One region of the Cytobacillus sp. FSL K6-0265 genome, then DNA from elsewhere that is predicted to be linked to it. Evidence: riboswitches for the same ligand, from Rfam matches in the RefSeq annotation. Region 1 holds a riboswitch; the other holds the start of a gene.

What was found. Region 1 has a riboswitch for FMN ahead of MHH73_RS14375 (ECF transporter S component). Riboswitches for the same ligand answer to the same signal wherever they lie in the genome.
Region 2: linked by a shared signal. The riboswitch ahead of ribE (riboflavin synthase) and the one ahead of MHH73_RS14375 (ECF transporter S component) in region 1 are both predicted to bind FMN.

The regions. Positions count from the first base shown of each region.
Region 1 is NZ_JBBOPE010000001.1:2,840,492-2,857,116, forward strand. It holds gene prsW (glutamic-type intramembrane protease PrsW) at 10-696, opposite strand; gene MHH73_RS14320 (asparaginase) at 799-1,770, shown strand; gene MHH73_RS14325 (YpdA family putative bacillithiol disulfide reductase) at 2,048-3,013, opposite strand; gene MHH73_RS14330 (Glu/Leu/Phe/Val family dehydrogenase) at 3,134-4,411, opposite strand; gene MHH73_RS14335 (adaptor protein MecA) at 4,778-5,356, opposite strand; gene MHH73_RS14340 (metallophosphoesterase) at 5,393-6,214, opposite strand; gene MHH73_RS14345 (YpbF family protein) at 6,527-6,985, opposite strand; gene MHH73_RS14350 (LysM peptidoglycan-binding domain-containing protein) at 7,049-7,789, opposite strand; gene MHH73_RS14355 (CPBP family intramembrane glutamic endopeptidase) at 7,786-8,376, opposite strand; gene MHH73_RS14360 (RecQ family ATP-dependent DNA helicase) at 8,366-9,868, opposite strand; gene MHH73_RS14365 (helix-turn-helix domain-containing protein) at 9,868-10,923, opposite strand; gene MHH73_RS14370 (ferredoxin) at 11,234-11,482, shown strand; gene MHH73_RS14375 (ECF transporter S component) at 11,764-12,348, opposite strand; FMN riboswitch at 12,507-12,673, opposite strand; gene serA (phosphoglycerate dehydrogenase) at 12,937-14,511, shown strand; gene MHH73_RS14385 (histidinol-phosphatase) at 14,643-15,455, opposite strand; gene MHH73_RS14390 (peptidoglycan DD-metalloendopeptidase family protein) at 15,635-16,282, opposite strand; gene MHH73_RS14395 (hypothetical protein) at 16,550-16,625, opposite strand, start outside.
Region 2 is NZ_JBBOPE010000001.1:2,625,022-2,641,646, forward strand. It holds partial or broken gene ribB (3,4-dihydroxy-2-butanone-4-phosphate synthase) at 1-313, opposite strand, end outside; gene ribE (riboflavin synthase) at 324-965, opposite strand; FMN riboswitch at 1,228-1,370, opposite strand; gene MHH73_RS13225 (YxiG family protein) at 1,491-1,955, opposite strand; gene MHH73_RS13230 (hypothetical protein) at 2,047-2,235, opposite strand; gene MHH73_RS13235 (hypothetical protein) at 2,353-2,913, opposite strand; gene rbsB (ribose ABC transporter substrate-binding protein RbsB) at 3,063-3,995, opposite strand; gene MHH73_RS13245 (ABC transporter permease subunit) at 4,035-4,979, opposite strand; gene MHH73_RS13250 (sugar ABC transporter ATP-binding protein) at 4,976-6,472, opposite strand; gene rbsD (D-ribose pyranase) at 6,472-6,861, opposite strand; gene rbsK (ribokinase) at 6,836-7,744, opposite strand; gene MHH73_RS13265 (LacI family DNA-binding transcriptional regulator) at 7,768-8,751, opposite strand; gene MHH73_RS13270 (TetR/AcrR family transcriptional regulator) at 9,027-9,647, opposite strand; gene MHH73_RS13275 (SDR family NAD(P)-dependent oxidoreductase) at 9,857-10,603, shown strand; gene MHH73_RS13280 (hypothetical protein) at 10,655-10,966, opposite strand; gene MHH73_RS13285 (TlpA disulfide reductase family protein) at 11,046-11,618, opposite strand; gene MHH73_RS13290 (hypothetical protein) at 11,698-12,468, opposite strand; gene MHH73_RS13295 (patatin-like phospholipase family protein) at 12,592-13,464, opposite strand; gene MHH73_RS13300 (DinB family protein) at 13,875-14,360, shown strand; gene MHH73_RS13305 (Type 1 glutamine amidotransferase-like domain-containing protein) at 15,438-16,094, shown strand.

The DNA.
Region 1 (16,625 bases):
TAAACAAGTTTAACCATAATTTGTTCTTGTATCTTCTAACGATTGATTATATTTAGCACTTAAAATTCTCGCTTGTTTGGCTTTTTTTAACCCCATCCACCAAAGAAAGATCATAAATGGAACAATAAAGAGCAACCAATTTTCTAATGTTAATAAAATGTAATCATATGTTCCATGCAAAAGGAAAGGTGTTGCCAAAGATAAGCATAGCCATTTCCCCTTAGATGTTTTCGAAAACTTTCCTTTACCTAAATAATAGCCCATAATTACGCCAAAAAGGGCATGACTAGAAACCGGGAATAGCGCACGACCTAGCGCATGCTCAATTCCAAGTGTCAATAAATAAAAAATATTCTCCAATGTAGCAAACCCAAGTGATACTGCTGCGCCATAGACAATACCGTCATATGGTTCATCAAAGTGCACATGGGGATAAATAATTATAAGTAGGATAAACCATTTAAAAAATTCCTCGAGCATACTAGAGGAAAGAAAAGCAGAAACAAAATGAGAAGTAAACACTTGTTCTTCTTCAAATACATATTGGATAAACATTATGGGAAACACAAGAAGTGCCCCAAATAAAAAGGTTCTAAAAACCATCGAAAAGGGCTCAGTCTCATATTGATCTTTTAAATAAAAGTAACTTAATAATGCCAAGCCAGGAGCAATGGCAGCAGATATTAATCCCAGCATAGGCTGTTCCTCTTTTCAAAGCTTTTCTTTAATCGTATCATGTATAGGTAAGATTGAAAATGGATTTACCAAAATAATTACATATTAATTGGAGGGAGCAAGTTGGATAAAAAGAAAATACTCCTAATTCATACAGGTGGGACCATTTCAATGAGTGAGGATGTTGAAACAGGGGCTGTTTTAACAAATGAAGAAAACCCGTTAACAAGACAAACAAAAGAGTTAAATGAGCTTGCGCACTTGATTGTCGAGGAGCCATTTCAATTACCTTCTCCACATATTACGCAAAAGGAAATGCTTATATTAAGAAACTTGATTCATTCTTATAAGGATAAAGTATCTGGTGTTGTCATAACGCATGGAACCGATACACTGGAAGAAACCGCCTATTTTCTTGACTTAACAGTAAAGGGCTCTTTGCCGATTGTCGTTACAGGGGCTATGCGTTCTAGTAATGAAATTGGCTCAGATGGATTATATAACCTGATTTCCTCCATTCGTGTAGCCATTTGTGATGAGGCGGATGGAAAGGGCGTTTTAGTCGTACTGAATGATGAAATTCACACAGCTGAAAATGTCACAAAGACACATACGAGCAACGTCTCGACCTTTCAAAGTCCTCAATATGGACCCATAGGTATAGTCACTAAAAGAGGTGTACTTTTTCATCATCTCCCTGTTCAACATGCACATTTTGAAATTGAACAAGCAGATAAACAAGTAATGCTCATTAAAGCTCATGCCGGTATGGATTCTACTCTATTAGGAGCCATTGCACAAACTACATGTGATGGATTGGTGATTGAAGCACTAGGACAAGGAAACCTTCCGCCCGCAATGCTTCCTGGTATAAAAGGTTTACTCGCTAGAAAGATTCCTATTATTATCGTATCAAGATGCTTTAATGGCATCGCCCAAGACGTTTATGGTTATCCTGGAGGGGGCAAAGAATTAAAAGAACTTGGCCTCATTTTTTCTAATGGATTAAATGGGCAAAAAGCCCGTATTAAACTTTTAATTGCTTTGGAAAGTAGGATGCCTTTCGAAGAACTGGAAAAAATGTTTCAACTATAAAAGCTGATTTAGGGTATTTTAATGAGTTAAAAACCAAACTGTTACAATATTTCATCTACACATAAGCTCATACCAATGACAATGGCGAGAATTTTAATGATAGTAACCAACGAAATATTAGCACAGAGATAATCACCCTTTACAAAAGTCAAATTAATATTCACAAAATAAATCCATACAATTTGAAAACCCGAACAAAAGCAAAGCACTATTGAAAAGTGTTTTGCCAAAAAGTTCGGGTTTACTTACGCGCATATTCTCATCTGAGCTTGTTTGCTTATTGCTCTTTCTCTTTTATCGCTTTGGCAATCATTTCGCCATGATACCTACCATTTTCGATAAATATTTCATTTGCATTATTACCTGCTGCAATCACGCCAGCAATATATATTCCTTCTACATTTGTCTCCATTGTTTCAGGATGATGTTCAGGCTTTCCGGATTCTTCGTCTTTTTTAATGCCTATTGATTGTAAAAAAGTATGGTCTGGATGATAACCAGTCATGGCAAAGACAAAATCATTCGCGATTTCATTTATTTGCCCATCTTTCTCATAGACAACAGAATTTGCTCTAATTTCCTGAACATTTGCATTAAATTCCATTTGAATATTCTCATGACGAACAAGTGAATCAAACTGTGGTAAAATCCACGGCTTCACGCTTTTTGAATATTCCTCTCCCCGATAGAGAACTGTCACATTTGCACCAGCCTTCTCTAATTCAATGGCCGCATCAACACTGGAGTTTTTCCCACCAATGACCACAACATCTTTATCAAAAAACGGATGAGCTTCCTTAAAGTAATGAAAGACCTTATCTAACTCCTCACCCGGAATCCCCATATAGTTTGGTTGATCATAATACCCCGTGGCTATAATGACATAAGATGATTGATATTCCGCTTTATCTGTTTGCACCGAGAAGACATTTTCTTTCTTTGTGATGCTTTCAACCTTTTCATAAGCATTTACATTGATTGCTTTCCGTTTAACCACTTCTCTATAATAGGTAAGTGCTTGATTTCTATTGGGTTTATGTTCAACCGTTACAAACGGTATATTACCAATTTCTAATTTTTGACTAGAACTAAAGAACGTTTGATGAGTCGGGTAGCGATAAATGGCATTAACAATGTTGCCCTTCTCAATGACTAAAACATCTTTCCCTAACCCCTGTAAACAAATGGCTGCGGCTAATCCACATGGTCCACCACCAACCACAATTGCATCTTTTTTTTCCATGATGATTCACCTCTTGGACTGACCCGTATGATATTTAATATATGTAGAAATGAAAAAAATCTCCTAATGTATATAATAGGAGATTTTTTCCCTTCTTTCAAATGTAATAAATTATGAAAATTAAATCCAACCTCTAAATCTTGACGCTTCAGCCATTTTACGTACACCAACCATATACGCAGCTAAGCGCATATCTACTCTACGAGTTTGAGCGGTTTCATAAATATTATTGAATGATTTCACAAGAATTTTTTCTAATTTTTCTTCTACTTCTTCTTCAGACCAATAATAGCCTTGGTTATTCTGCACCCATTCAAAATAGGAAACTGTTACACCACCGGAGGATGCAAGTACATCAGGTACAAGAAGAATATCTCTATCCGTTAATATTTGCGTCGCTTCTAGTGTTGTTGGACCATTAGCAGCCTCTACTACAATACTTGCTTTAATATTATGTGCGTTTTCCTCAGTAATTTGGTTTTCAATTGCTGCAGGAACCAATACGTCACAATCGAGCTCAAGTAGCTCTTTATTTGAAATCGTTTCATTAAATAACTTTGTTACCGTTCCAAAACTATCACGGCGATCAAGTAAGTAATCAATATCTAAACCATTAGGGTCATGAAGCGCACCGTATGCATCAGAAATACCCACGACTTTTGCGCCTTCATCATGCATAAACTTCGCTAAGAAGCTACCAGCATTACCAAAACCTTGTACAACCACGCGAGCACCTTTTAAATTAATACCCTTTTTCTTGACTGCTTCATGGATACAAATCGTAACCCCTTTTGCTGTTGCTGATTCCCTACCATGAGAACCACCAAGTACAAGTGGCTTACCAGTAATAAATCCTGGGGAATTAAATTCATCCATTCTGCTATATTCATCCATCATCCAGGCCATAATCTGTGAATTTGTAAAAACGTCTGGAGCTGGAATATCTTTTGTAGGACCAACAATTTGGCTAATCGCTCTTACATACCCTCTACTTAATCTTTCAAGCTCACGGAAGGACATATCCCTTGGATCACAAACGATACCACCCTTACCTCCGCCATATGGTAGATCGACTATTCCGCATTTTAAGCTCATCCATATAGATAGTGCCTTCACTTCTTTTTCTGTTACATTAGGGTGAAAACGAATTCCCCCTTTTGTAGGACCGACTGAATCATTATGCTGAGCACGGTAACCCGTAAAAATCTTCACCGTCCCATCATCCATCCTAACAGGAATTTTCACTGTTAATAAACGCATTGGCTCTTTCAACAGTTCAAAAACCTCTTCTGGATATCCAAGTTTTTCCAAAGCTTTGTGGATTACGATTTGAGTTGACTTCAAAACGTCCATTTTATCTTCTTGATTCGTATGATCAGTACCTTTATCGGCCACTATTTGAAACCTCCTAGAAAAATTCACATTCTTTAGTTGTCCGCTTTCAAGACATAGTATACACCTTTGCTCTATTTATGCAAGAAGAAAAAACAATTTTTTCTTATTTTTATGTAAACGCTACCAAAGTGATAATATTGCCTATTTTCCTTATTTTCAAAAATATTTACATCTATTTTATTTTGCCTTTTTTAGCTGATTTCATTCATAAAATACTTATAGGTATTTTATCAAGATCAATTGAATTAATCTTATCAATAGACAGCATATTACATCCTATTCCCAAAGTTTTAAAACTATAAACACAAGGGAGACAGAATATTCAAGCAAATAGAATCATCACATCCTATTTGCTTGAAGGCAATAGTATTATTTAAAGTAAAATTTAATTTTTTCTAAAGCATGGTCTTTAATTAATTCTTTTCCGTATTCTTTAATGATATATAAACTAACAAAAGAAACCGTACCATATTCAGCTAGAATGGAAATAAGTTTTTCTTCCGCTTGTTTTCTATTGCATTCAATCATTAAATAATAAAGGTCGTTATAGACATATAATGAATTAACTACTTCTTCTTCCCATATTTTACGGTGACTTAATGAAATAATATTCTCAAAATCAGGAAATTCATATAAGATATAATTTTGTTTGTCTACATCTACTTGAAAATCAATGATCCCATCCTTAAGCCATTCTTCTTCCGCTTCTTCTTGTATCGTCACAATCATAACCATTCCTTGTATTTGCATTGAAAAAATCTCGATACTGATGGTGCCATATATATCAAGGTCAAATTCTTCACTTGCTTCCTCAAGCATATCTTGAAAAAGCTGATGCCATTTTAAAGAGTCCTTCCAAATATCTTCCTTTGACAAGCCTCTTTCAAACAAATCATCTAAAGTAAGCAAAATTTTAATTTTATTATCATTCAAACGCTCCAATTGCATTTTTTCCTGCCCCCTGCCCAGAACCGACTCTTGAGATTAGTGTATGGTATATACTTTAGTTGGTGAGTCGTCCTTAACATTTCCTTCTAAACTTGGATATAAAGAAAGAATATGAGTTTGTGCAGGTGCGCCAAGCCTTAAAGGCAAGGCTGTTGTCCCATAACCATTACTGACAAAATACGGTATATCATTTTTATATTTCATTCCGCCTTTTTCATAGGGTCCCCTGTTAAAAATACGAATTTGTCCCCCATGGGTATGTCCAGAAATCATAAATGAAATTTGGTGTTCTGGTAATAAATAGTCCACAATACCAGGATCATGGCTCATGAGAATACGACAGCCATTCCCAGCATCCTCAATGGCCAGATCAATCCGATCTCTTTCCCTACTAAAATCATCTGTTCCGAGTAACACGATACGTTCACCATCTGAACCTTCAAAACTGACTGCTGAATTATCAAGGATTTTCACTCCGAGATCTAATAGCAATGCATCTAGCTCATGAAAATCCACCTCATAATCATTATTCCCCCATACAAAGTAAGTCGGAGCAATAGATACAAGCTTTTCTATATTCCGTTTCGTCCTCGCCAAAGGTACTCCCTTTTCTGTTAAATCTCCCCCAATGCAAACGATGTCTACCTTTTTATCTTTAACAACTTGAATCAACTTTTCGGATAGCTCTCTACGATGGATATCAGAAATAAAAAAAATGTTTAATCCTGCAAGACTTCCTGGTACACCTTGTATTGCCACCTTTCTCACTTCAAGTGTATCTTTATGTGCCTCCTTATACATATAAACGACGACTCCAACGAAAATAAACAGGAAAACACCCGCTAATAGAATATACATGACTCCACCTCTTCTTATATGTACGAATATATAAGTTAGTCAAAAAAACTAAAAAAAGGATGCTCTAAAAACGAACAACCTAAATATGACTTATCTCGTTTCTACAAACTTAATACTTCTTGTGAGCTTGACCAATTGCCGTTGTGATGGCGGGTTCTCGACTGTGTACCTTTGTAACAAGTTCTTCGATTCCTACAATGCAATCACAAAATGGGGTGCGTTATAGTTATCTATTTCCCCTTAAGTTCTCTGTTTCTTAATTGTTACCAAAGAACAAGTAAAATGCCATTACGCCCTATGCATCGATGATGATTATTTGTTCTCATGAAACAAATTAATATCATAATTTTTCTTCATCATATTAAATACATGATGCCGGTTTTTCCACTCATCCTCTTTTTTCCACAAGTCTTTACTCTTATCGATGATCTCGCATCTAAGTGCATGATATTCTTTTTCAGCTTTATCGCGCTTCTTTTGTAATACGACCATATATCCATAAAGCCCAATCAAAGTTACCATGCTATATAAATTGAATGGTTGATTAATATAAACAGAAAAAACAGAAGCAAAAGAATAGGAATAAGGTAAATAAAATTGATAATACACAAAGATGACATAAGCAAATGTTAGAAATACAACTAGCCACATAATAACCAAATGCCACTCTTTCAATAGATCATATTTCGCTTTTCTCTCAACTACTTTTTGAAGCATTTGTCTCGTTGCTTGATCTGTTCGTTCATCCAGTTGATTAATTGCCGGTTCCATCGAACTCCCCCCAGTCATAGCTATGCTTGCCCACAGTATATGATTGGAGGAGTGGATTCATGACTAGTCGAGTGGAATCTTTAATACTTGGCCAACGTATATTTCTTCAGATGGTAAATTATTAGCAGCCTTAATTTTAGCAATCCCATCTGGTGACTTATAATAGTTCATGGCGATTCTATACATTGTTTCTTGTGATTGAACCGTATGCTGCACAACTTTTGTTGCTTGTTTTTTTTCTTCCTCTTCTTTCGCCTTTTGTTCCGCTAATGCCTTCTCTTTTTGTTCAGCTTCTTCCCGTGCTTTTTTTTCTGCCTTTTCCTTTTCTTTTTGCGCTGCTTCTTCTTTCGCTTTCTTTTCGGCTTCTTCTTGTTTTTTACGTTCTTCCTCTTCTTGTTTCTTCCTTTCTGCTTCTTCTTGTTCTTTCAATTTTGCTTCTTCAGCTTCGTTCTCCTTTTCTTGATCTTCTTTATCATCAGGGACGGCTGCAACCTCTTGTGATGAACCGTTATTATTGTTATTTGATATTCCGACAGTTTCAAAATCCTCTTTTTCAGCTGATGTTGAAGACTGTTCAGCTAGCATAGGAACAAGATAATAAACAGACAAAGCCACTATTGGAACCATAATAAAAAATGCAGCAAGTAAACGAATCAGTGGGTAGTCTAATTTTTTTTCAAATGTTTGTTTTTCTTCTCTTGTACTGCTGATTTCCGCCATCACCAACTCATCATTTAAGTTGGCTTTTTGTAATCTTTGGCGATCTCTCTTTGCCTTCTCCCGATACGATGCCTCTTTATTCATCTATCTTCCCTTCCTGCTCTTTGACTTTTATAGATATATAACCCCAATAAACAATCAATAATAAAGTGCATGATAATTGTCGCTAACAAATTACCTGTTATTTCATATATCCAACCAATGAAGAAACTCAATAAAACGACATTTATAAATAAGAACCATTGAAATAAATAACGATAATGAACAAGAGCAAATATCACACTAGTCATTATCAATCCAAAATGAGTTTGCAGCACACCTCTAAATAACACTTCCTCACTAAAGGCAATTATTAATGTAATCACTATGATTTGGACTGGTGATAGTGAGCTGAATATCCTTTTATTTACCCCGCCATCATTATAATAGGAAGGAGGGAGCGTTCTCATCCCAATTATATCAAGAATTACAATGATTAATCCTGATAATAGACCAATCATAATAGATGGTCCATCCCATTGAAATAGCGCAAAAAAAGAGTGCCAAGAATGAAAAAGAAATAGACCAATAACTAGTGCAATAAATAGCAATAATACTTGTGTTAAATATAAATGAAATCTTAATTCTTTATCGGATAATAAACGGATGGTTTCTTCATACTTACTCTTCATTTTTCGAAGTCTCACTTAATAAAATTTCTTGCAAAATCTCTTCCCAATTTTCATATTCAGGCATTGTTTCACGCTTTTCAGCTTGCAAATTAGGATAGTTGCTACCATTACAATGATCGCAGCATTCTACTATATTTATTGTCGGTTGTTCACCAAAATATTGTAAGATTTTTTCTCGTCTACATGTGGACATATGAATATATTGATAAACAGTATGAATGGCTTCAAATTTAAGCTGCAATTGTTTATTCATCATCTCCTTTAGTTCATCTAAGGAAGTCGCCTCCTTATGATGAAGGATAGCATTACGATGAAAATCCTTTAATAATCGCATAGATGTTTCACTAAGATTAGCAATTGCTATAATTTCCTCTTCATATTTTTCCAACTCCCACCACCTTAGGGAGTCTTCTAAAAAGAATTGGCGTAATTTTTCCATTTGGCTATCGTTAATTAGTTCGGTTTCTACCAACTGCCTTGGTAGCTGCTCATCAAAAGGTGCATATAACAATAAAGCAAGACTAGCTTGGCCATCTCTCCCAGCTCTACCAAGTTCCTGTAAATACGATTCCATATTCATCGGCATATGAAAATGGATAACATAACGAATATTTTCTTTATTAATTCCCATACCAAATGCACTTGTTGCACATATCACATCTAGTTGGTTATGGATATATTGTTGCTGAATAAGTATTCTTTCTTCATGATTCAATCCACCATGATAAATGCTCACTCTTTTTATACCATTCTCTTTTAATGATTGGGCACAAATTTCAGCCGTTTTTTTACTAGAAAAATAAATAATACCTGGACCGTGTAATGCGCTAACCCTCTTAATTAACACATCTATTTTCTCTTGATAACTTCCGACTTTCTCAACATGTAAAGAGATATTTGGTCGGTCAACTGAATAAAGAATATCAATACTGTTTTGCATATTTAAAGATTGCTTAATATCTTGTTTCACCCTATCAGTTGCTGTAGCCGTTAACGCCAATATAGGCGGATTCCCTAAGTCTTCCATTACAGTGCCGATCGCTAAATAGTCCGGTCGAAAATCATGGCCCCATTGAGAAATACAATGCGCTTCATCGATAACAAGTAATGTAATATTAATCTCACTTAATCTCTCCATGAATAATTTTGATTGTAGCATTTCAGGTGAAGTAAAAATAAACTTATACTGGTGCAAGTTTTTAAGTGCAGACATTTTTTTTTGGTAATTTAAAAAAGAATTAAATGCAATTGCCCGTTTTTCCCCTATCAATAGTAATTGGTCTACTTGATCCTGCATTAAGGAGAGAAGTGGAGAAATAATTAAAGTTGCACCTGGAAGCATATATGTAGGAAGTTGATAACATAATGACTTCCCAGAACCAGTTGGAAGCATGGCTAACGTATGCTTACCAGCCAATACCGCTTTTATTGTTTCTTCTTGTCCATCTCTAAAAGACGTATAACCAAATTTTTCTCTCAGTAAATGTTTCATCATACGCTCACCGCACTTTTATGTTTAGCTAGTACAAGCCGTATCTGAAAATAGCTTGCTTCGGGAACGGATTGACGGATATATTTTAACTGTTTTATTCCATTTGTTGAAGTTTTCATAATGTTTCTTTGCACTTCTGGTGGGACATATATATCTATATCAAATGACGAATCAATGATGGCCAATTCCACAATATGGTCTTCAATTGTTCCTTGTTTTAATTTTCTTATTTTAATAATATCCTCAATATCGTATCCTTGATTTAAATAAATAGCTGTTTTTCTTGTTGATTGTGTTAGGTGTATCCACTCATTTTTCTCTTCTGTCTCTAATAATTGCTCGAGTAAAGGATAAGAAGTCTTATTTCCTTTTACTTCAGTTAAAATCATGTGAATCACATTTGTAAAATGTAAATGATAGGTTAACACTGACATTTGTAACTGTTCAGCTGCCTGATGTGCCGTTAAGCCAATTCGCTTACTTCCTGTTAACCTTAGTATAAGAATTAGAGGGTCTATTTTTTTATTCGTAAAAAGATGTTGTAACTCCTTAAACAATTGTGTTGCCAACTCATAGCGATTGAATCTATTTCTTTGAATAAAGTTTTTTATCCAATCAAGATGAGGTTTATTATTTTGAATTGGGAGATACCTCCCGTTATATGCGACTAGGTTAGAAATCACTTGAACCATAAGAGAAAGACGCTCCCAAAATAATTTGTCCATTCGATTATATGACCAGCCATTGAGATATATAGGGAGGATTGGTTCCGCATGCACTTGGATATATATATCCCCTTTTTCCGTTATTCGATAAGTCCCCTCATTGAGACAAGTAACATAATTCTCCTCAATAAGAAAATCTAATATTTGGTTAAATTCCTCTCTTGTCAAATGGGGTAATACATGAAAGTATTGCTTCAAGTGAAATAAATGAGCATCTTGTATTGTTTGAGATGACTTTTTGCCATTAAGCAAATGTAAAATGGCATAAGCCGTTCTCTGATTCTCAATTGATTTTAGACAAAATAAGACCAATTTCTGAATAACACTCACATTTCTCTCCCCTTTATTATGACTAATTAGTTTTTAGAATAGCATTTTCGTGATGAATTTGCAGATTTTTTCGACATTATTTTAATTTTTTTTGTTGAATTTTATTGTATCATGAAACCGTTATATACGTGATAATATCAGTCAATTTTTCCTCATGAACAACTTGAAAAGTCCCACCATAGACTATTCTAGATGGTAGATTTTTATTGAAATGTTTACAAGACAGATTTACAATAGAACATGTGGTAAGTGTTTCGGCAGATATTTTCGTGCTTTAACATGAAAAAGATTTTAAATAGGAGGTTATTCCATGGCGAAGTATACAATTGTTGACAAAGAAACATGTATTGCTTGTGGCGCATGTGGTGCGGCAGCTCCAGACATTTATGATTATGATGATGAGGGCATCGCATTTGTAACATTAGATGATAATGAAGGAATTGTAGAAATTCCTGATGTTCTTATAGAAGATATGATGGATGCATTTGAAGGCTGTCCAACAGACTCAATCAAAGTCGCAGACGATGCCTTTGATGGTGACCCGTTAAAATACGAATAGAACAAAAATCTAATTATCAAAACAAGAAAACGGACAAATCCTATTATTCACGGGTTTGTTCGTTTTTTAATGCGAATAAAGATCCTTCTTCTAAATGAAACCAGTGGGCTTTTCTATTCTTTAGCTAAAAGTTTAAATAATAGTGATCGAAAGTTGCCCATGAGTCTATTTGTGCTTTTCAAATGGTGAAACAATGGATAAGTAGCCATTCTATTTAAGCGGCATATGTTTATATATTAAAAGGCATCCAACTTTTCAAAGTTAGATGCCTCCTTTATAAATTAAGCAATCGTATTTAATGATCTTTGTTTATTAATCCAATTACCCATCTTAACAAATACAAGCATAAATACCGATGCCATTAAAATCCCTTTAATAAAGTTAAAAGGTAGAATAAACATGACTGCAGTTGAACGCATTTCTGGTCCTGACATTGCGGGCATATTTAAAAACATTGTATAGGCTGGTAAAAAGACGAAATAATTTAGCAAACTCATGGATACAGCCATTACACTTGTGCCAATTATTAACCCTATGGTCATGCCTTTTTTGGATTTCATCTTTGTATAAACATAATAGGTCGGCAAAATAAATAATAATCCTGCGACAAAGTTAGCAATATGACCAACAGGTACGCCAGTAGCGCTTCCAGTCATAAAATAATCCAACACATTTTTAAACAATTCGACCAGTATTCCCGCAATCGGACCAAATATTAATGCAGCCACTAAAGCAGGAATATCACTAAAGTCAATCATCAAAAAGTTCGGAAACGGTGGTAATGGAAAGTTTAACAACATAAGAATATACGCAATACTACTTAACATACCAATTGCAACAAAAGCTTTGACATTTAACTTCTTCAATTTTTCCTCTCTCCTTTTAGGCTATCTCTCCTATAGAAGAAAGTTCAGCAAATAAGCGTCTTTGCAAAATAAAACCCTCAAGTAAACTTGAGGGAGAATTGAACAAAGACATTCTTAATAAACGTTCGTGTAGTGCACACTTTGAACGTTAGCAGAACCTCCATCTTCTCCCATCCAGACTTTACTGTCGGCTTTGGATTCTCACCAAATCCTGCCCAATACAAACGCTTCATGCTAATTGCACTCCACTTTTAGGCTCGCGGGCTTAAAGTATTCAATACTTATCACCGCCGGTCGGGAATTTCACCCTGCCCCGAAGATAGACCATATTTATTTGACAACTTCATTATACTGAAAAACAATTCATTTGTGAAGCCTAAAATCGTACATATCTTGAATTAAAAACATTCCCTCCATTATGGACATCTGTCCTCAATAGATAAAAATTTTCTTCCCTCGAAGATCGTTTTATTTTATTACATTAAAGCGTTTCCATTTTAAACACAAACAATAAATCCAATTGACAGAATAATATTCGTCTTGTAAAATAATCAGATAATTAAGTAACCAACTTAGGAGGGTTCATACATGTATCAAATATTAGTGGCTGATGCCATTAGTGAAGAAGGCTTATACCCTTTACTTAACGACACAAATGCCGAAATTATTCAAAAGAAAACCGACGATCCAGAAGTTGATTTATCAACTATTAAGGCTTTGTTAGTACGTAGTGCTACAAAAGTAACGGATGAATTAATGGCGGAGATGCCTAACTTAAAGATCATTGCAAGAGCAGGTGTGGGTGTAGATAATATTGATGTCCCGGCAGCAACTAAAAGAGGTATTATCGTCATTAATGCACCAGACGGAAACACAATTTCTACGGCAGAGCATACTTTTGCTATGATGGCCTCCCTTATGAGAAATATCCCTCAAGCGCATAGCTCAGTTAAAAATTTGGAATGGAAAAGAAATCAGTATGTAGGTACTGAACTATTCGGTAAAAACCTTGGGATTGTTGGTATGGGAAGAATCGGGAGTGAAATTGCCAAGCGAGCAAAAGTATTTGGTATGAGTGTGTTAGTATTTGATCCCTTTTTAACGAAAGAACGTGCAGCAAAACTTGGTGTAGAATCTACTACATTAGATGAAATACTGCAAAGATCGGATATCATTACGGTTCATACTCCACTTACACCAGAAACAAAAGGGATTATTAATGAAGAGGCATTGAAAAAAACAAAAAAAGGCGTTCGCTTACTCAATTGTGCACGTGGTGGTATCATTGACGAGCAAGATTTAGCTAAATACGTGGCTAATGGACATGTTGGGGGAGTTGCACTAGACGTATTTGAAACCGAACCTCCTGGTGAACATCCACTTTTAAAATATGATAATGTAATTGTAACTCCACATTTAGGTGCATCAACAAAAGAAGCACAATTAAATGTAGCAACACAAGTTGCTCAAGAAGTACGGACATACTTTGAAGGAAATCCAGTATCTAATTCGATTAACTTACCAGCGATTTCCAAAGACATCTATGAAAAAATACAACCGTTTTACCAAATTTCTAAACAAATCGGAAATATTTTAACTCAATGTGTTAAAGAAGGGGTACATGAACTCTCTATTACTTACTCTGGTTCAGTGACAGAATTAGAGACTGCATATTTAACAAAAGCGATGCTGTCTGGCTTCTTCAAAGGAAGAATAGATGTTAACGTGAATGAAGTAAACGCATTACTCACTGCAAAAGAGCGTGGTATCACTGTTGGTGAAAAGATTTCTACAGAAGCATTTGGCTATGACAACTGTATCTCAGTCACAGCAAAAGGCGAAGAAAATGCATTTACAGTTAGAGGTACCTTTATTGATCATTATGGACCTAGAATTGTCTATTTGAACGGCTTTAATATCGACTTCTTACCAGAGGGCAATCTTCTTTATATTCAACATATGGACAGACCTGGTGTTATTGGCCACGTAGGTCAAGTACTTGGAGATCACCATATTAATATTGCAACAATGCAAGTGGGTCGTAAACAAGCAGGTGGCGAAGCAATTATGGTTCTAGCTTTTGACAAACCATTAAGTGAAAATGAGCTTTCCTTATTGAATAACTTAGATGAGATTGTTTCTATTAATCCTATTATCTTATAATTCCTTCATGTAAGAGTGGTCTTTATTCGACCACTCTTTTTTATTTTTAGATTAACCAAAATCAATAAAAAATGAACAGATTCAATTAGAACCTGTTCATTTTTTATTTGATAACTATTTATCATTATACCCTAGCCTAACGGATATTCTTTACGTTCACCTTTTGAAAAAGTCATGATGGATGAATAACCAATTTCTTTTGCTAATGCAAGCGATTGATCAAAGTCTGCACCAACATGCTCGGGAAAATGAGCATCAGATGATAGAACGATTGGTATATTCTTCTCATAACATTTTCGTAATAATCTTGGATCTGGATAAAGCTCACCTACAGGTTTTCTTAAACCAGCACTGCTTATTTCCACACATGTTTTTGATTGTGCTAAAGCATCAGTTGCTCTTTCGTATTGTTCTAAGAGAAACGCTTCATCTTGTGGAACATATTTAAAAATCTTCACTAAGTCAATATGGCCAACAATATCAAATAGATTAGATTGAGCCAAAGTGACTATCTGATCATAATATTTACGATATACATCGTATAGGTCGCGTCGTTCCCATTCCTTTTTGTATTCAGCTAAATCGATGCCAAAGTCACCTACCCAATGGACAGAGCCAATCACATAATCAAAATCATAAGATTGAATGAATTTCTCCATTTCCTTATGCTTTCCAGGTGTATAATCCATTTCAATAGACATCTTGACATCTATTCCTTTATCCCATGCTTGATGAAATAATGACACATAATCCTTCATATCATAATATCGTCTTTCATTCACCCATTTATTTTGCAGAATATCTGCCGTTTGATAAAAGTGATAAGCATGTTCAGAAATACCGAATGAACCAATATTTTTACTATTAGCAGCGTTTGTAAATTGTTCTAAATAGTCTAATGTAAGTGTACCGTTCTCTAAATGATTATGATAATCCGTTAACATTTTGCCTGCCTCCTCAATTGTATGTAACAATTATACGCCTTAAAAGAGGCATGGACAATGAGATTTAGACATTTTTTTGAATAATCAAACCTTAATTCGTTTTGATTGAAAAATAAAATACAATCATGTTAATTTTTTCATATTAAATGTACCTTTGCTTAGATGCATTACTTTTTAGTTTAAGGCATCTTTAATATTTGGTAAGGATATATGTTTTCCGTTCGCAAACCATTCTTATTAATCAATTCTGTTACCGACACATTATATCTTTCACTAATCGACCATAACGTATCTCCTGATTTCACTTCATATGTATCCATATTAGTCCCATTCATTTTTCCTGAAACAACCAGGGTATCCTCATCATGATTCAATACTAAAAAAGGATCAAGCGCATTCTCCTTTGAAAAGGTCCACTCGTTTGCGTGAACTTCAAAATGCAAATGAACACCAGAGGAATCACCAGTATTCCCCATTTCTCCTACTGAATCACCTGCTGAAATCACATCACCTTCAAATACTAAACGCTTTTTCAAATGAGCATAAATGGTTTCTGTATCGTTATCATGCTGTATAAACACAACATTACCATATGTATCAGAGAAATATGATCTCGTAACTACCCCACTATCAACTGAATGAATGGGTGTACCTATCTCAGCAGCAATATCAATCCCTTTATGATGTCCTCCCCTAGTTCCATATGTATCTGTGATGACCCCTTCTACTGGCCATACCCAATTTTTTGTTTTTTCTGGCCAAGAGTCTGCCCAAGCTTTATTTTCACCACTGAACAATAAACAAAGAATACATAGACTTCCGAACATAAATAAACGGCTTACTTTATACTTCAAAACTTGTGCCTCCTAAAGCGATTATATACTATAGACAAATTAATTATTTCTATGATAAACGACAAATCCTACCAAAAAACACATCCATTACTATGTACGAGTTTTTAAAAAATATGTATACAAAAAATAAATTTTACTTTTTTATTTGGCACTTTTATCAATATAATCTTTGTTAAAGACACAAAAAAAGTTGGTAATAATAGACTTTACTAGTCATAATTACCAACTTTTTGTTCTTTATTATGGCAAATCCCTTTTATTAGGTGCTACTGGCACTTGAATTTCTTTTTCTAAATCAAACCGACCAATTTGATCA
Region 2 (16,625 bases), 220 kb from region 1:
TTAAAAACCGTTCAAATGCGCTTATACCAGTCGTTGTCTCTTTATAATCAATACTGACTGTAAAGGCGGTTTGATGACTGTCTGTATTATTAGTAACCATCGGATGCAAGTCTAGCTTTTTGGCGATTGACTGCTCAATCGGCACGCAAATAAGCCCTCTTCCCACTGTTGCCATAAAGTTGATCGTTTCAGCTGATGCATACTCGGCAACAGCGATAAAATCACCCTCATTCTCACGATTCTCATCATCACAAACGATAATCACTTTTCCCTTTTTCAAGTCAGCTATCGCTTCTTCAATTGAGTGACTCATATGTTCCCTCCTAACTTAAGAATCCATTATTCTCTAATAACTGTTGGAAATTTCTTTCACGTTTTGATGTGTCTGTAAAGGCAACTACGTACTTTGCAAATAAATCATATTCAATATTAACGGGATCATTTACCGATTTTTCACTAATCACCGTTTCTTCAGCTGTATGAGGAATTAGCGCAATCGTAAAATATCCATCCCCAACCTCCATCACTGTTAATGAAGTGCCATCAACAGCAACAGATCCTTTCGGTAGAATTAAATGCTGATATTGCTCGGATAAGGCAACCGAAAGATAAATCGCATTTTCTACTCTTTGTTTTTTTAGAATTTTTCTCGTTTCATCCACATGACCGCTTACATAATGGCCGCCAAATCGTCCACCTGCTAACATCGCCCTTTCTAAATTCACCTTGCTCCCTACTTTTAATGAGGAAAGCGATGTCGCATGAAAAGTTTCTGGCATCACATCTGCTGTAAAACTTCTTTGTTGGAATTCGGTCACTGTTAAACAAACGCCGTTCACAGCGATACTATCACCGATATGGATATCATCCATAATCTTTGTAGCATTTAACACTATTTGAATAGTAGATCCGCGCTGAATCGTTCGTTGTACAGTACCGATTTCTTCGATAATACCTGTAAACAGAATGATCAACCTCTCTGTATAAGATTTGTTCGTTTTAATAAAAGTTGGAATTTTCCGCTCGGGGCAAAGACGCGGTATCGGGAGAGTTTGTTGAATATTACAAAAAAAGTTCGACTCACACTTATAGTTATCCCATTTCATCACCACCATTCTTAAAAAAGACTCATGAATAAATAAACCCGTATACGAATACGTATACGGGAAAAGTAATCATGGCCAAATAAACGTCAAAATCAACTGTTTTTGAACGTTTTTACACACACGCATCCTTCTCCCATCCAGACTATACTGTCGGCTTTGGAATTACACCAAATCCACCGTTCTCATTCCTGAGCCCGGGTCACGGACTAAGAGGTCACCCTCATCACCGCCGGTTGGGAATTTCACCCTGCCCCGAAGGATATTCTATGAAATTACAAGACTACTATTATGTATAATAGTCTCTACATCTAGCATATCTTTAAATCTTTATGAAAGCAATACTGAATCTCAAAATCATTCTTTCTTCACTCAGTACAAAGGTCATCAGTCTATATATTTAAGTGTTCCACTTTCTGCAAGAAGGTTTACAAACAGTTCATCATTGATTTGCACACTATTGGCTTCAATGAAAAAATTGTCTTTATTATTTACTTGAAAATAGAAATTGGTTTTTGCATGTAATTTCTCGATTTCTTTCAGATCTGATTCTAAGCTTTCAATTTTTATATGACCAAAACCATTGTTGTGATAACTAATTTCGCTTAATAAATTCGCCTCAGTAAAACGACGGTCATTTAAACGTATCGTCCCTACAATAGCCTCTTGATAAACAAAGAACGACATCACTTCCTTTATAAAAATGTAGGTTTTCTTAATCTGTTGTTTATGACAACTGAGTAATTTTAAAGAAATGGTTTCATTCAAATAATCAATCTGTAAATCATCTAAATCCCAGTATTCTGCTTTTTCGGCAAATAAGGTATTTATTCTATTTAAATCGCTAGACATCTAATCACCACTTTACTTTTTTCTTTTCACCTGTGTAAAGCACAATTTACCGCCATATTTTAGTCATAGCATTTTCTTTCTGCTCTTTTATTTAATTCCCTTTCACTTCGAGTATTTCAATAAACCTTTCAAAATTGTCATTGAATCTTTGTTGTTCATAATAATCATCATTCACTGAACTATTGCTCTCAATCGCTCCAGCAATAGTACACGATCCCAGTATAAAGCAAATTCCAATAATCCATGCAGCATTAAGTAAATCTTTCCTGTTTATATTCATCATTTTTCTCCTATCCTTTAATCATTGGACAACGGATACATATAACAGTTTTTTTGTAAATAGTACGAAATTTATTTTTTGAAGACGATAACATTATTTGCTAATTTTCACAGAAGATTAATCATCTTCGTAGAAAGTATCATACATTTCAGGAAATAGTTCTTTTAATCTCCTTATCGTATGCGCATTTGCAACAATATCCAGTACATCAGAACTAATATAAAATAAACAATCGCGATGCACAAAACAAATATAAAGCGAAGTATGACCATCAACCATTTTAAGGGTATAGCGAAAAAACGCGGATGATTTCACATGATTTACCGTTGTATAGACAAAATAACAACCCATTTCTTCTTGCCAAACTACTTTATTAGACCAATTATTTATCTTGAAAAATCGACGTAAATTTAACTTTTCTCTCCTTACCCTATTGCTATCAATATCTTGATAACCAGAAATAAACGTCATATCTAACTTTTGCTCTATAGGAAATAGGTGATGAAATAAGCTTTTCGCTAAACCGGGATATTGTCTGAATGTCTCCAAACCAAACCGAATTCGATTGTCCTTCACTACTTGAAAATAAGGCGTTGCGGCGTTCGTCATATCAACTCCGAAATTATTTGCAGGGATCATTCTACCACTCGATTCTTCACAAAATATAATGATTACCATAATTATACACTCATTTCTAAATAAGCGACTATATATTTTTTTACACGTTTTTCCATCACCTGCGTTCACTTAGAAAATAAAAAAAGCACGTGTTCATTCCACCTTAAAGCAGAATCGACACGCGCTTCATTCAAACACTATCTTTTTCTTTATTTAATTAACTCTAACTCAACAGGAATAAATTCTTCCACTGTTTCACCATCGAGTACTTTTTTGGCTGTTTCTACAGCTTGCTCGCCCATTCTATCTGGTTTTTGAGCGACTGTTGCTGCCATGTCGCCACCTTCTACTGCCGCGACGGCATCATCTGTTGCGTCAAATCCAACAACAATGACATCTTTCAATCCAGCAGCCGTTAGTGCTTGATAAGCACCAAGCGCCATTTCATCATTATGAGCAAATACAGCTTGAACATCATTATTGCTTTGGATGATGTTTTCCATTACTGATAAGCCTTCTGCACGATCAAAATTCGCAGATTGTTTTGTTGCCACTTCCACATTGTCAGATGCTTCAATTGCTTCGTTAAAACCTGCACCTCTTTCACGTGCTGCCGATGAACCAGGGATCCCTTCAAGTTCTACTACTTTTCCTTCGCCACCAAGTTGTTCAATGATAAATTCTCCTGCCATTTTACCGCCTTCTGCATTATCAGAAGCTACGTGAGCGACAACTTCGCCACCTTCAGCACTTCTGTCCACAGTAATAACCGGGATATTTGCATTATTAGCTGATGTAATGGCAGAAGCAACCGCTGCTGAATCGGCTGGGTTCACAATTAATAAATCTACCCCTTGTTGAATTAAATCTTCAATATCACTCACTTGTGTTGCTGGGTCGTCTTGCGCATCTACTGTTTTAATCGCATAACCAAGCTCTTTTGCCTTTGCTTCTGCACTATCACGTAGTGTCACAAAGAAAGGATTATTTAATGTAGAAATTGATAGACCAATTGTTTTTTCACCTGATGCTTTTTCATCACTACCAGTTGCTTCATTATCATCAGCCCCATTATTTAATGAACATGCACCTAATAAAGCGACTACTAAAACCAAAGTTAGAAGCTTCCATATTTTTTTCATGTGAGTATTCCTCCTTCATAGGTTTGCAAATCATATATGTTAAGCAGCTTTCTTTCTATCAATTAGTACAGCTAATAGAATGACGCCGCCCTTCACCACTTGTTGGTAGAAAGATGATACGTTTAATAAATTCAAACCATTATTTAGTACACCAATAATCAAAGCACCAATTAATGTACCAAAGATCCATCCGCGTCCGCCTGAAAGACTTGTCCCACCAAGTACAACAGCCGCAATGGCATCTAATTCGTAACTTGTACCAGCTGTTGGCTGTGCAGAGTCAAGACGAGAAGTTAACGTAATTCCGGCTACAGCAGCAAACAGCCCTGAAATCGCATAAACACCCATTTTCAAGCGATCCACTTTTAAACCAGAGAGCTTAGCGGCTTCTTCATTCCCACCAATCGCATAAACACCGCGACCAAACGTTGTTTTCTTTAATAAGAAGTATAAAAATAAATATGCTAACAGCATCGTAACAACAGGAAATGGTACACCGAGAAAATAACCTTTACCAATCATTTGAAAGCTAAAAGCATCAGATAATCCAGTAATTGGTCGACCTTCTGTATAAACAAGTGTCAACCCTCTGAAAATTGTCATTGTCGCTAATGTTGCAATAAAAGGAGCGACTTTACCTTTTGCAATAATTACACCGTTGACAAGTCCCATTAAAGCACCTGCTAATAAACCGAGAAGAACGGCTAATATTGGATCCATACCACTTGCTAACATACCTGCAGTCAGTGCCGAAGATAGCGCTAAAATCGAACCGACTGATAAGTCGATACCACCTGTCAAGATAACAAATGTCATTCCAAACGCAATTAAAGCATTAATTGAAACTTGTCTTAGTACGTTAAGTATATTGTCAGCTGTTGTAAAGCTTGGACTCATAACCGATAAAATAATAATAATGAGTAATAAACCTAAAACCGGTCCTAGCTTTTGAATGGAGCCGATGCCTTTACTAATTTTGTTCATGCTTTGTTCCCTCCTGTTGCTGCTTCCATAATTTTTTCTTGAGTCGCATCCGTTTTTTCTAGAATGGCAGCTACTTTCCCTTCATGAATCACCATAATACGATCAGACATGCCTAGTATCTCTGGCAACTCAGATGAGACCATAATAATGGAATGGCCCTTCATCGTTTCTTCATTCATAATCGTATATATCTCTTTTTTTGCTCCTACATCGACACCACGTGTAGGTTCGTCCAAAATTAACAGTGTTGGATCGATTCCTAGCCATTTTCCAAAGACCACTTTTTGTTGGTTCCCACCACTTAAATTCTTAACTTCTTGTTCTGGACCAGCTGTTTTAATTTTTAATTTCTCTATCATTTCTTTAGAGAAAGCTTTTTCCTTTTTAGTAGACATAATGGCACTTTGCGAAAGCGCTTTTAAATTAGGAACGGCTAAATTCTCCCTTACACTTAATCCAAGTATCAGACCTTCATCTTTTCGGTCTTCTGTAATAAAGCCGATACCGGCAGCAATTGCTTGCTTTGGTGCACGAATGTGGAGTTCTTGACCATTCAAGTATATTTTCCCAGACGATTTCTTTCTTGACCCAAAAATCGCTTCCATGATTTCCGTTCTCCCAGCTCCCATTAAACCGGCAACTCCAAGTATCTCACCTTTTCTAACATCAAATGAAATGTTAGAAAAATGACCTTTCACACTTAAGTTCTCCACCTTGAAAAAAACATCACCAATTGTTGCTGTCCGAGCTGGGTAACGCTCACCAATTTCTCGACCAACCATCATTTTCACGATTTCATCGAATGAGGTGTCTGTGGTATATTTCGTTCCTATTGATTGCCCATCTCGTAAAACTGTAATGCGGTCACACATTTTAAAAATCTCTTCCATGCGATGAGATATATAAATGATTGCCACATTCTCTTTTCGTAATTGATCGATAACAGTAAATAATGTATCAATCTCTCTATCTGTTAACGCGGCTGTTGGCTCATCCATGATAAGAACCTCAGAATTGGCAGCGATTGCTCGTGCAATTTCGATCATTTGTTGTTGTCCAACAGAAAGTTCTCCAGCAGGCAGTTTTACATCCATTTCAATCCCTAAACGCTTTAAATACTTTTCTGCTTTTACATTCATCTCTCTCGTCTTTAATAAACCGAAAGTATTTAATTCTTTACCTAAGAACATATTTTCAGCCACTGTTAAATAAGGAATAATATTTAACTCTTGATGAATGACAGCAATGCCATTTTTTTCTGCATCTTTTGGTGAAGAAAATACAGTCTTATTCCCTTTATAATAAATATCACCTTGATTGCTTTCATGGATACCTGTAAGGATTTTAATTAAGGTTGATTTCCCTGCCCCATTCTCACCCATAAGTGCATGGATCTCCCCAGCTCTTAAGTCAAAATCAACGCCTTTGAGCACTTCCACTGAATAGAAGGATTTATGAATATTCTTCATTTCTATTATTGATGATTGCTTCATTAAAAAATCACTCCTGACGTTAAAATGATGTTAGCGTAAGGGGATGCTTCTCCAGTTCGTATTATCGCCTTTGCTTTTTTTGTTTCTTTCTTAAAGGCTTCATGCGACACATAGTCACAATGAGTGAACTTGTCTTTTATTGTTAAGAATAGCGGTTGATTATCTGTCTTCATTTCATCTGCTAATGTGACTCGCTCAATCATTAGTTCTTTTTCCAATTCATTTAAAACGTCTAGAAAAGAAGGTGTTCCTATCTTTAGAGCAAGGTCGATTTTTTTCACGCCATCTGGAATAGGTAGCCCACAATCAGCAATCACAATCGTATCTGTATGGCCCATATCACTGATGACTTTCGCTATTTCACTATTCAGCATTCCTTGTTTCTTCATGATGATTCACTTCCATTTTTTCAATTTCGGCTTTTATCGGCATCCCTACTTGGGCACCCAGTTTCGTTACAGATAAACCTGCAGCCTTTATAGCGAAAGTAATGGCCTGGTCTAATGTTAAACCTTCATCAAGGGCAACAGCTAAAGCACCATTAAATGTATCACCCGCTCCAGTCGTATCAACTGCTTTTACCTTTACAGCAGGAATGGTCATGAGTTCTCCTTGTTTAAAGAACGCAGCCCCTTCACTTCCTTTTGTAATGACAAGTTTTTCTTTCAGTAATTCAATTGCTTCCGCATCATTTTTATACGCTTCGAATAATTGTTTCGCTTCATATTCATTCGGTGTTAAATAGGTCACAAGCTCAAACCAATGCGAAGGAATATGATGGAAAGGAGCAGGATTTAAAATGACGCCAACATTGCCTTCCGCCGCAATTTCTAGCACTTTTTCTACTGCAGATAATGGAATTTCTAATTGCAGAAGCACCCATTCACTCGCTAAAATATCATCGCGATAAGTTTCAATGACTTCACTAGTCATTAAATGATTGGCACCAGGTACAACAATTATTTTATTATCATGGTTGTACACTGTAATGCTTGCTGTTCCAGTTCGGACACCTTTTTCTACTTGGATACTTTCCGTATTGATTTGCAGCTCATTAAAATAATCCATATATTCCTGACCAAAAGGGTCATCGCCTACTTTACCAATCATTTTCACATTCGCTCCAAGCTTAGCTGCAGCCACTGCTTGGTTCGCCCCTTTACCACCTGGCACAGTAAAAAATGATTCTCCCATCACGGTTTCTCCCATTGATGGATTTATATTTGTTACCGTGACTAGATCCATATTGATGCTTCCAATTACTGTAATCATCTAATCACTCTCCTTCTGTCTTTTTAATGCTTTGTCGTTTCTCTCATTTTTAATTCTGTCGGGAAAACAATATGGTCCTGACCTTCTTCATTACCGTTGATTCTATTCAAAAGCATTGTTGCTGCTTTTTTGCCCATCTCATATATTGGTTGAGCGATAGTTGTAATTTCTGGTGAAACAGTTTCTGTCCACTCAATACCATCAAAACCGATAATCTGGAGTTCGTTCGGTACTTTTATTCCAAGCTTCGTGCATGCCTTTAGTGCACCCACTGCCATCACATCATTACCAGTAAATATGGCATCAATATCCTTATGTTCGTGAAGAAGACGAAATGTTGCTTCTTGGGCTGTTTTCATTTGATAATGCCCTTCACTTATATACATAGGTCTATCAAGAGCCATCATGACATCTTGATACGCTTTCTTCCTGAGTTGGGAATTGATAATATTTTCAGGACCACTAATATGGGCGATTTTCTCACAGCCGTTTTCAACTAAATGCATAACCGCTCTTTTCGCTTCCCGATAATTATCAATGGTCACAGAAGGAATACTTTCATGAAACACACGGTCCAGTGCAACTACGGGTATTTGTAAATTGGCGAGATGATTTTCATTCATATGATTAGACACAATGATCACACCATCAATATAATTTTCCGCCATTTTATTTAGATACATTAGTTCTTTCTCTAAATTGTCGTCACTATTACATAAAAAGGTTGTGTACCCTTGTGCTACCGTCACATCTTCCACTGCACGAACAAGTTGAGGAAAGAATGGGTTAGTAATATCCGGGACAATGTAGCCAATCATTTTTGACTGTTTTTTAAATAAACTCCGCGCAACATTATTAGGGCGGTAGTTTAATGCTTTGATTGCTTCTTCTACTTTTGTTTGCGTTTCCTTTTGGACATAGCCTTTTTTATTAATCACTCTCGATACAGTTGCAACAGATACATTTGCGTACTTTGCTACTTCTTTAATTGTGGCTATATGAATCATCACCTTACATAAAATTCCTTGTTATATACTGTTATTATACTTATTTCCAAAGATAGTATGTAACCCGTTACATAGAAAACATTCATTATTTGTAACGTTATTCCCACATGATAAGGAAATGTATGTAACGGGTTACATATTTCAGAAAAAAACAAATATCAATTAATTACTATTCATTTGATATGTAACGCGTTACACCCAAATCTGTAACCGTTTACACATTTTCAGTTTATCATCTATTAAGATTTTGTCAACTTTATTTTCATCTACCCTTTTTATAAAGAGGGTTTCTGTTCTATCACAATTTGTTTATACGGTCCTTGAATGGTAACTTTCATGAGTTGCGCAGCCATATATTTAGCGGTATACGGACAATCATTTTTTAACCACCATATAATTACCCCTAAAAACGCAGAGGCGTAAAAGCGAATAGCCATCTCTCTCGGTATGGTTAATAAGTTATCATCTGGTTGCATTACGGTCATGCCATCTGCAATAAATTCGCTCAACACAGTTGTTAGTTTATCTCGAAAATGAGGCATTGTACTTTCAGATAGCAACACTCTATATATATAATCATATGCGCCAATTTGGGTAAATAATTGAATAAAGCTTTCATTTGGTGTTTCAGCAGCATACGTCCCTTTACTTGCAATGAAAGAAGTCTTCATGGCTTCTTTTAATTCAACGATCATGTCATCCGTACTTTGTTCAAGCAAATCATATTTATCTGTAAAATGGAGATAAAAAGTCGCTCGATTTAGCATCGCTTTTTTTGTAATTGCCTGCACCGTCACTTTTTCAAAACCTTGTTCTTCTATTAAAGCAATTAAGGCGTCAGTCAACATTCGCTTCGTTCTTACTACACGTGGATCTACTTTTTCTTTTTTCGACATTCTTCTACTCCTTGTATTAATTGTCCTTAGTTTTAAACAAAAATGAATAAACTGTTGAGTATGCGACAATCTCAATTTTTTTGTTCATTGCTGTATTTTTTCATCTGTTGTTATAATCAGATTATCAACGGATTGTTGATAAAGCAACTAGTTGTATTAAAAATCGTACGATATGCTCTAAAATTTTTACCAAATGGGGGTATTCTATCATGAGAAGATTAGAAGGAAAAGTAGCCATTATTACTGGTGCAGCTAACGGGATGGGTGCAGCAGAAGCAAAGTTATTCGCGAAAGAAGGCGCTAAAGTTGTAGCGACTGACTTACAAATGGAAACCTTAAATAAAGTAGTTGCAGAAATTAAAGAAGCAGGTGGTGAGGCGATCGCCCTTGCTCATAATGTGACATCTGAGGAGCAATGGCAAGCAGTTGTAAATAAAACCATTGAACAATTTGGTAAACTCGATATCTTGATTAACAATGCGGGTGTCGCTTCTCCTAAAACACTAGAACAAATGTCAATGGAGGAATGGAATAAAATTTTAGATATCGACTTAAATGGTTGTGTAATCGGCATGAAATATGTCATCCCTGAATTAAAGAAAAATGGCAGCGGTTCCATTGTCAATATTTCTTCCATCGGTGGCATAGTTGGCATGGCAGGAACAAGTCCATATACAGCAGCTAAGGGAGCATTACGAGTCTTATCCAAATCTGCAGCAGTTGAATATGGAAAGGAAAATATTCGGGTCAATTCTGTACACCCAGGAATCATTTCAACACCAATGACCGCTCCTTCCATGGAATCTGCCTTACCGTTCTATCAAACTTATACGCAGTTGCCTTATTTCGGCAACCCTGAAGATGTCGCTTACGGTGTCCTTTTCTTAGCATCAGACGAAGCAAGATTTGTCACTGGTACAGAGTTAGTGATTGACGGCGGTTGGACTGCCCTATAATAAAACTTATACAAAAACGAGCCGTGACTTATTTCATCGGCTCGTTTCGTTTTAATACACATTCGTTTTATTTTTTTTTGAACTAAGGCCAGCATCTACAAATATTAACAACGCTGTAATGATATGCATAATCATTCCGACAACCGGAATCCAACCAATAATAGAAGTAATGATACCTGTGATACTACCGTACTTGTTTACTCCATCTCTTGCAGATAGTACAAGTGTGATTACATGAAGGAAAAACATAACAATGAGTGGCACCCAACCATTTGAGAGAATAAAAATCCCTCCGAGAAAAGGAATGCCAAGAAACGCTTCACATGCACCTGTTATCCATTTTAGAATTGTTGATGTACTCAATTTTCCACACCCTTAATGCTTAATCTAATAACATATTATCATACATTTATACCCACACATTCGTTTTAGAAAACATCCTCTATGGTAAACGTAAAATTTCCTTTTCCAAGAAGTCTTCATTTAGCGCACCTAATACTTTATTTCGAATAATCCCATCCGAATCAATGAAATAACTCGTTGGATAGGCAATCACCTCATAGTCATCTAAGACAATGCCTTCAGGGTCCATTGGGATGATGAACGATAGTTCTTTCTCTTTCACGAAATCAGCGGCATTTGTTTCGTTTCTTTCCGTTTTCGTCATATTTACAGCTATGACTTCAAATCCGTCTTCTTTATATTCTTTATAAACTTTTTCCATATAAGGCATTTCTTCTTCACAAGGTCCGCACCAGCTTGCCCAAAAATTAAGTAATACTTTCTTTCCTTCATAGTCACTTAGTTGAAATGACTCACCATTCAGTGTTTCCAACTGAATTTCAGGTGCCTTCTCACCAATTTCCAAGCCAACAGCTACATTTTCTGGGTTTTCTATTTCCTCATATTGGTCAATTTGTACTTGTGACAATAAACCTTTGTCCTTTAGAATAGTCCGATCTACGATCAATAAAATAATAAGTAATGAAGCCGCAATGATTAAAAACTTTCTCATAGAACACCTCAACTTAGAACACTTTTCAAAACTGTCTTAATCATACTATAGTTGAGACAACTTTAGCGAATCTTTTACTTTAATGTTGAATGTTTTTAACATATAGGATTAATAAACTATAAAAAATTAATTGTTCATCTGCAGTCAGAGGTTGATTCATCGTTAAAAAGGGGGTGTTGTTTACTTTGAACGATTCCGTCCATTCTCTCGGAATCCATCCTTTCTGTAATTTCCCTAACTCCCTCCCATTCTCAGATTGAACCAATAAATTCATAAAAGTCCTTTCATATCTTAGCGTATAAGCTCGGCTATCTTTTTGACAAATAAAGCGCTTATTATTGTCATAGTGTAGAAGAATCGTTTTACCGTTATATTCTATCTGGATATTAGGTTTACGCACTGTAATTGTAGCAAGCACCTTATGATCAACAAATAATGCATAGCGATTTCTGTATATCCAGCGGTCGACAAATGTAGGCAAAAACCAGCGCCATTTATGAAAAGCTAAATCACGTATCTCTCCAACCGTTCTACCATCTCTATTAAATAATAACAGTCTTAAATTCGGCGCTGGTAAAAACCCTATAAGAAATTCCCTTTGTGAGAATAGATTGATTTGCTTACTATTTGTTAATGTATGTGAACGTACCTTTGCTTGATTATTTGCTAACACATAGCTTTGATAAGACATCCCACTATATAAAACAAAGGGCAAACACCACCAAAGAAGCCCGCTGATCTCCTGAAAGAAACTATGATAAATGACTAATATCCATAGTGGTATACATGCAAGTAAACTACCATTAAGAGAGGCTTGTGCTGATTGTTGATAATATTGCTGAATATTCATGAACTTCCTACCCCGATTCTCTCATAAAAATGAATTACTACCAATCTATTATAGAAAGAAGGAAATCATGAGTAATATTCATTTTTACCGCTAATCAAAAGAAAAAAAGACAATTCTCCTCTTTCATGAGAGAAGGAAATTATCTTTTTTCACCAACTTTTCAATTCTTGATAAACTAGCTTCTGCATCCTTATAACCTTGCTCATAAAAGGCAGATAATTTCTTTAAGTCTCGTTCCATTCTTCCCACATCCACCGTCTCAGGTCTAATGATTACCACTTGTCCCTCTTTTTCTTGCTTCTCTAAATAGTCAACGGTTTCGTTATACATTTTGTAACGATTCATCATTGCTCTTTGAAGCCCTGGATATTGTGGATATTTTCTTCGTAACAAAAAACTCATTCTTGACGGTTTTTTTCGGTAACCTTTTGGACGTGTTAAAACAACAACAGCTTTATCATATCCATCTGCTTGTGCTTTTCTTATGGGTATAGAATCAGAAATACCGCCATCGAGTAGCATTCGGTTATTAAAAGAAATTTCTGGGGCAATAAAAGGTAATGAACTTGATGCCTTTAATAGGAGCAACAAGTTTTCTCCATAGTCTTTCTTCCCATAATAGACAGCTTCTCCACTCAAACAATCGGTTGTACCAATTATAAACTCACTTTCTCCGTTAAAGAACGTTTCATAATCATAGGGAACGAGCTTATTTGGAATTTCACCAAAAATAAAGTCCATCCCAAATAATTGTTTAGATTTTCGATAATTTCGCAAGGATAAATATCTAGGATCAGATACATACTCCACACTTACCTTCTTGTTACGGCCCTTTTGTTTCGATAAATAGGAGGCAGCATTGGCTGCTCCTGCAGAAACACCAATTACATATGGAAAAATCATACCTTTATCCAAAAATAATTCCATAACACCAGCGGAGTAAGCCCCTCTCATTCCTCCACCTTCTAATACAAGGGCTGTTTGATGTAAGTTCATGCTCTCAACGTATCCTTTCTAATTAAAGTCCTTGTTCTATTATAACAAGCTTGTCTTGTCTATTCTACGAAAGAGAGGTATGCCATGAATGATAAAATGTTGAAAAAACGAAAATAACATAGAGTACTCTGTCCTAGTGAATATAAAAAAGTTTGCTAAGAAGCTACCCCACTACTTTTATTAAACACGGTCAGCTGTTCACGATTAATAATGTTATTTAAAAAATAATAAAGTTGTTTAAAAATGAAGAGCATACATCGTGATCTTGTCCGTTCTTCTTGAACTACCGGGCAGGTTAGTTGAACAAGGAATTTAAACTATGACTGAAGAAATAGTATATAGTAAGTAAAGTTTTTTATATTCCAAACGTATATTTTAAGGTTAATATTTTTTATTGCGGAGGGGTTTTATTGCAAACACTTTTTAAATATAACTGGATGATACGAAAAGATTGGTATAACTGGTGTGAAGATTTAAGTGAGGAAGAGCTTTTGCAAAATCGAACTGGTGGTATGGGCAGTATATTACATACACTTTTCCATATTGTTGATGTCGAGTGGAGCTGGATACGTCTATTACAGGGAAAAGCGGACTTTCAGGAGAGTTTTGATTATTATAACAGCTTGGACAAGATTCGAAAATTGGACGCAGAATTTCATATGGAAGTAGAGAACTTTGTGAACAATTGGGATGCAAGTATGGAAAATCAATTATTTTACGATACCCTGCCAGATGGAAGAATTGTAACAGATACTTGGGGTGAAGTTATGCGCCATGCCATTGCTCACGAAATTCACCATATAGGACAATTATCAATTTGGGCAAGAGAATTGGGAAGGAAACCGGTTTCTGCAAACCTTATCGGGAGAGGACTTTCCTCTCATTCAACAAAATAATTTATTAAAGGGTTTGCAGAGGTAGCATCTGTTTTCTTGTTATACTAGGAGGCAGTATAGCACAATAACCAATAATATGAATTAATAATCAGAAAGTAAAAATTACTTAGTGAAAGTGAAAAAATTGAGGAATAAAGTTTACTTAGTTTTATTGTTTTCTTTAACACTTGTTGGCTTGCTCTTTATAACGAAAAGCACATTTAAATCTAATGTTGGATATACAACCTTTAAACCAACAGGAGTTAAACACGAATTTACTAGGGTTGATTTAGAACAGAAACAAGTGGTTGGTACGGTCTCATATAAAAATAAAACATATATGACTGTCGTTGTGGATGTAACCTCGAATACCCTTTCAAGTCGAGGGAAGTGTTGATGAATTAGGAGATTTATCAATGAACCAAGATTCTTACATAAATCTGTTCAAGCAGCAAGCTAAATATTTCATTGAAAAAAATATTGATAATCCTAAAAAGTATTATGAAGAATTAGAACATCAATCGTTTTAAACAAACGGGTGATTAAGTATAAGTAGGAGGGTTGCTGAGGCAGCTTTTTTCTTTGTCGTTATTAACATAATACGCAGGTTACTTGAAGAATAATATGGGTTATTATGGTAATGTAGATGTAAATGAGGTTGTCTAAATGAAGATAATTATACAAGCATTTATTGGTTCAATTATAATTCATATAATCTATATAGTCGGTATGATGTTAGACGGTTATATCAAAACAAGAAACTACAAACCAGATATATCAAGTGCGTGGGATAAAGTAGAGACACTTCAAAGTGAGTAGATTTTGGTAAAGCTAATTCTCCTTTTCTTTACTTGTTTACTTTTATAGGAGTAACAGAATTATTATATTTTCTTATAAAAAATTGTTGAACTAACGGGTGCAAGAGTTAAAGATGATTATCGCTGGAGCGTTCTTTTTTTCTTGTTTAACAAACAGGGCAGGCTAGTCGAACAGTGTTGTTTAAATTGTGTTTAACAATCGGCCATATTGAGAGTGACAAGAAAACAGAATGAGTGACTCAAGAATAAATGTTATTTACACTTTGCTGAGGAGGTACTTATGAAAACTCACTATTATTTAGGTTGGTTTAACAATTTTTTTTCAGAGAATCTGGGCAGGGCGTTACAGGAGGATATAACTGATAGAAAATCGCTTGCTATGATTAGCTCGAATCCATCTGTTTTTGAAGATGATGGTGCTACTGAACGGTCGTGGCTTGACCAGGCTGGCATTATGTTTAATGAATATCATTTAATTAATTATCGCTTACAGAAGGAAGATGCCCAAACGATAATTCAAAATGCTTCCGTCATTTTCTTGTTGGGTGGCAATATCCTTAATCAAAATGGTTTTTTGATGGAGTATGAATTATCGGATTCGATTAAAAAAAGCAACGCCGTTGTAATGGGAGCAAGCGCTGGGGCAATCAACATGTCCGCTAAATGGTTATGCTCGAAAAACTTTGGAGATAAAGTTGAAATGAGCTCTGTTTACGACGGAATCGGTCTTGATAATTTTTCCGTCCTGTCTCATTTTGATCTTGAAAATAACATGGCACTGGTTCAAAGCGAACTATCTCCCCTATCGGAAGAAATAAATATTTATGCGTCAAACAAAGATTGCGCTGTACGTGTAAAAGAAAACAAAATCGACATTTTTGGCAATGTATATTTAATTTCCGACTCAAAGATTCAGAAATTGGATGAGACGCTCTAGTTCTAGCGAAACGCTATGGCTTAATTGAATTAATTTTTTTATGCACCGTCTCTATTTTAAATATAGTGAAGGAGAACTGGCACGAGTGTTGAATTGCGTCTATTTTTCTCCTTCACCCTTCCACAAAATATTTAGTTAAAGTAATTAAATTCTTATTGAACTAACGGATGCAAGAGTTAAAGATGAGGATTGCTGGAGCGTTCTTTTTTTCTTGTTTAACAAACGGGACAGGTTAATTGAATACGAATGAATCAGAAGATCGTCATTAAAGTCGATCTTCTTTCTTGTCACTGTTTCAGATAAAAGAATAACTAACCGCTGGAATCAATTTATAGTAATAAATTTTATTAATTGGAAAATAATAGTACAAAGAATGAGGGATAAAAGGAAATACAGGGGAAACTTCGCTCGAGTCGATACCCGCTTATAGAGTCATGAGGTTTGGGAAGTCTTGCTTCAGCTTTCGTGCCGGACATGGCACTGCTAAAACCAGTTTGTCCAAATTATATATTTTCTTATCTTATGAATTCA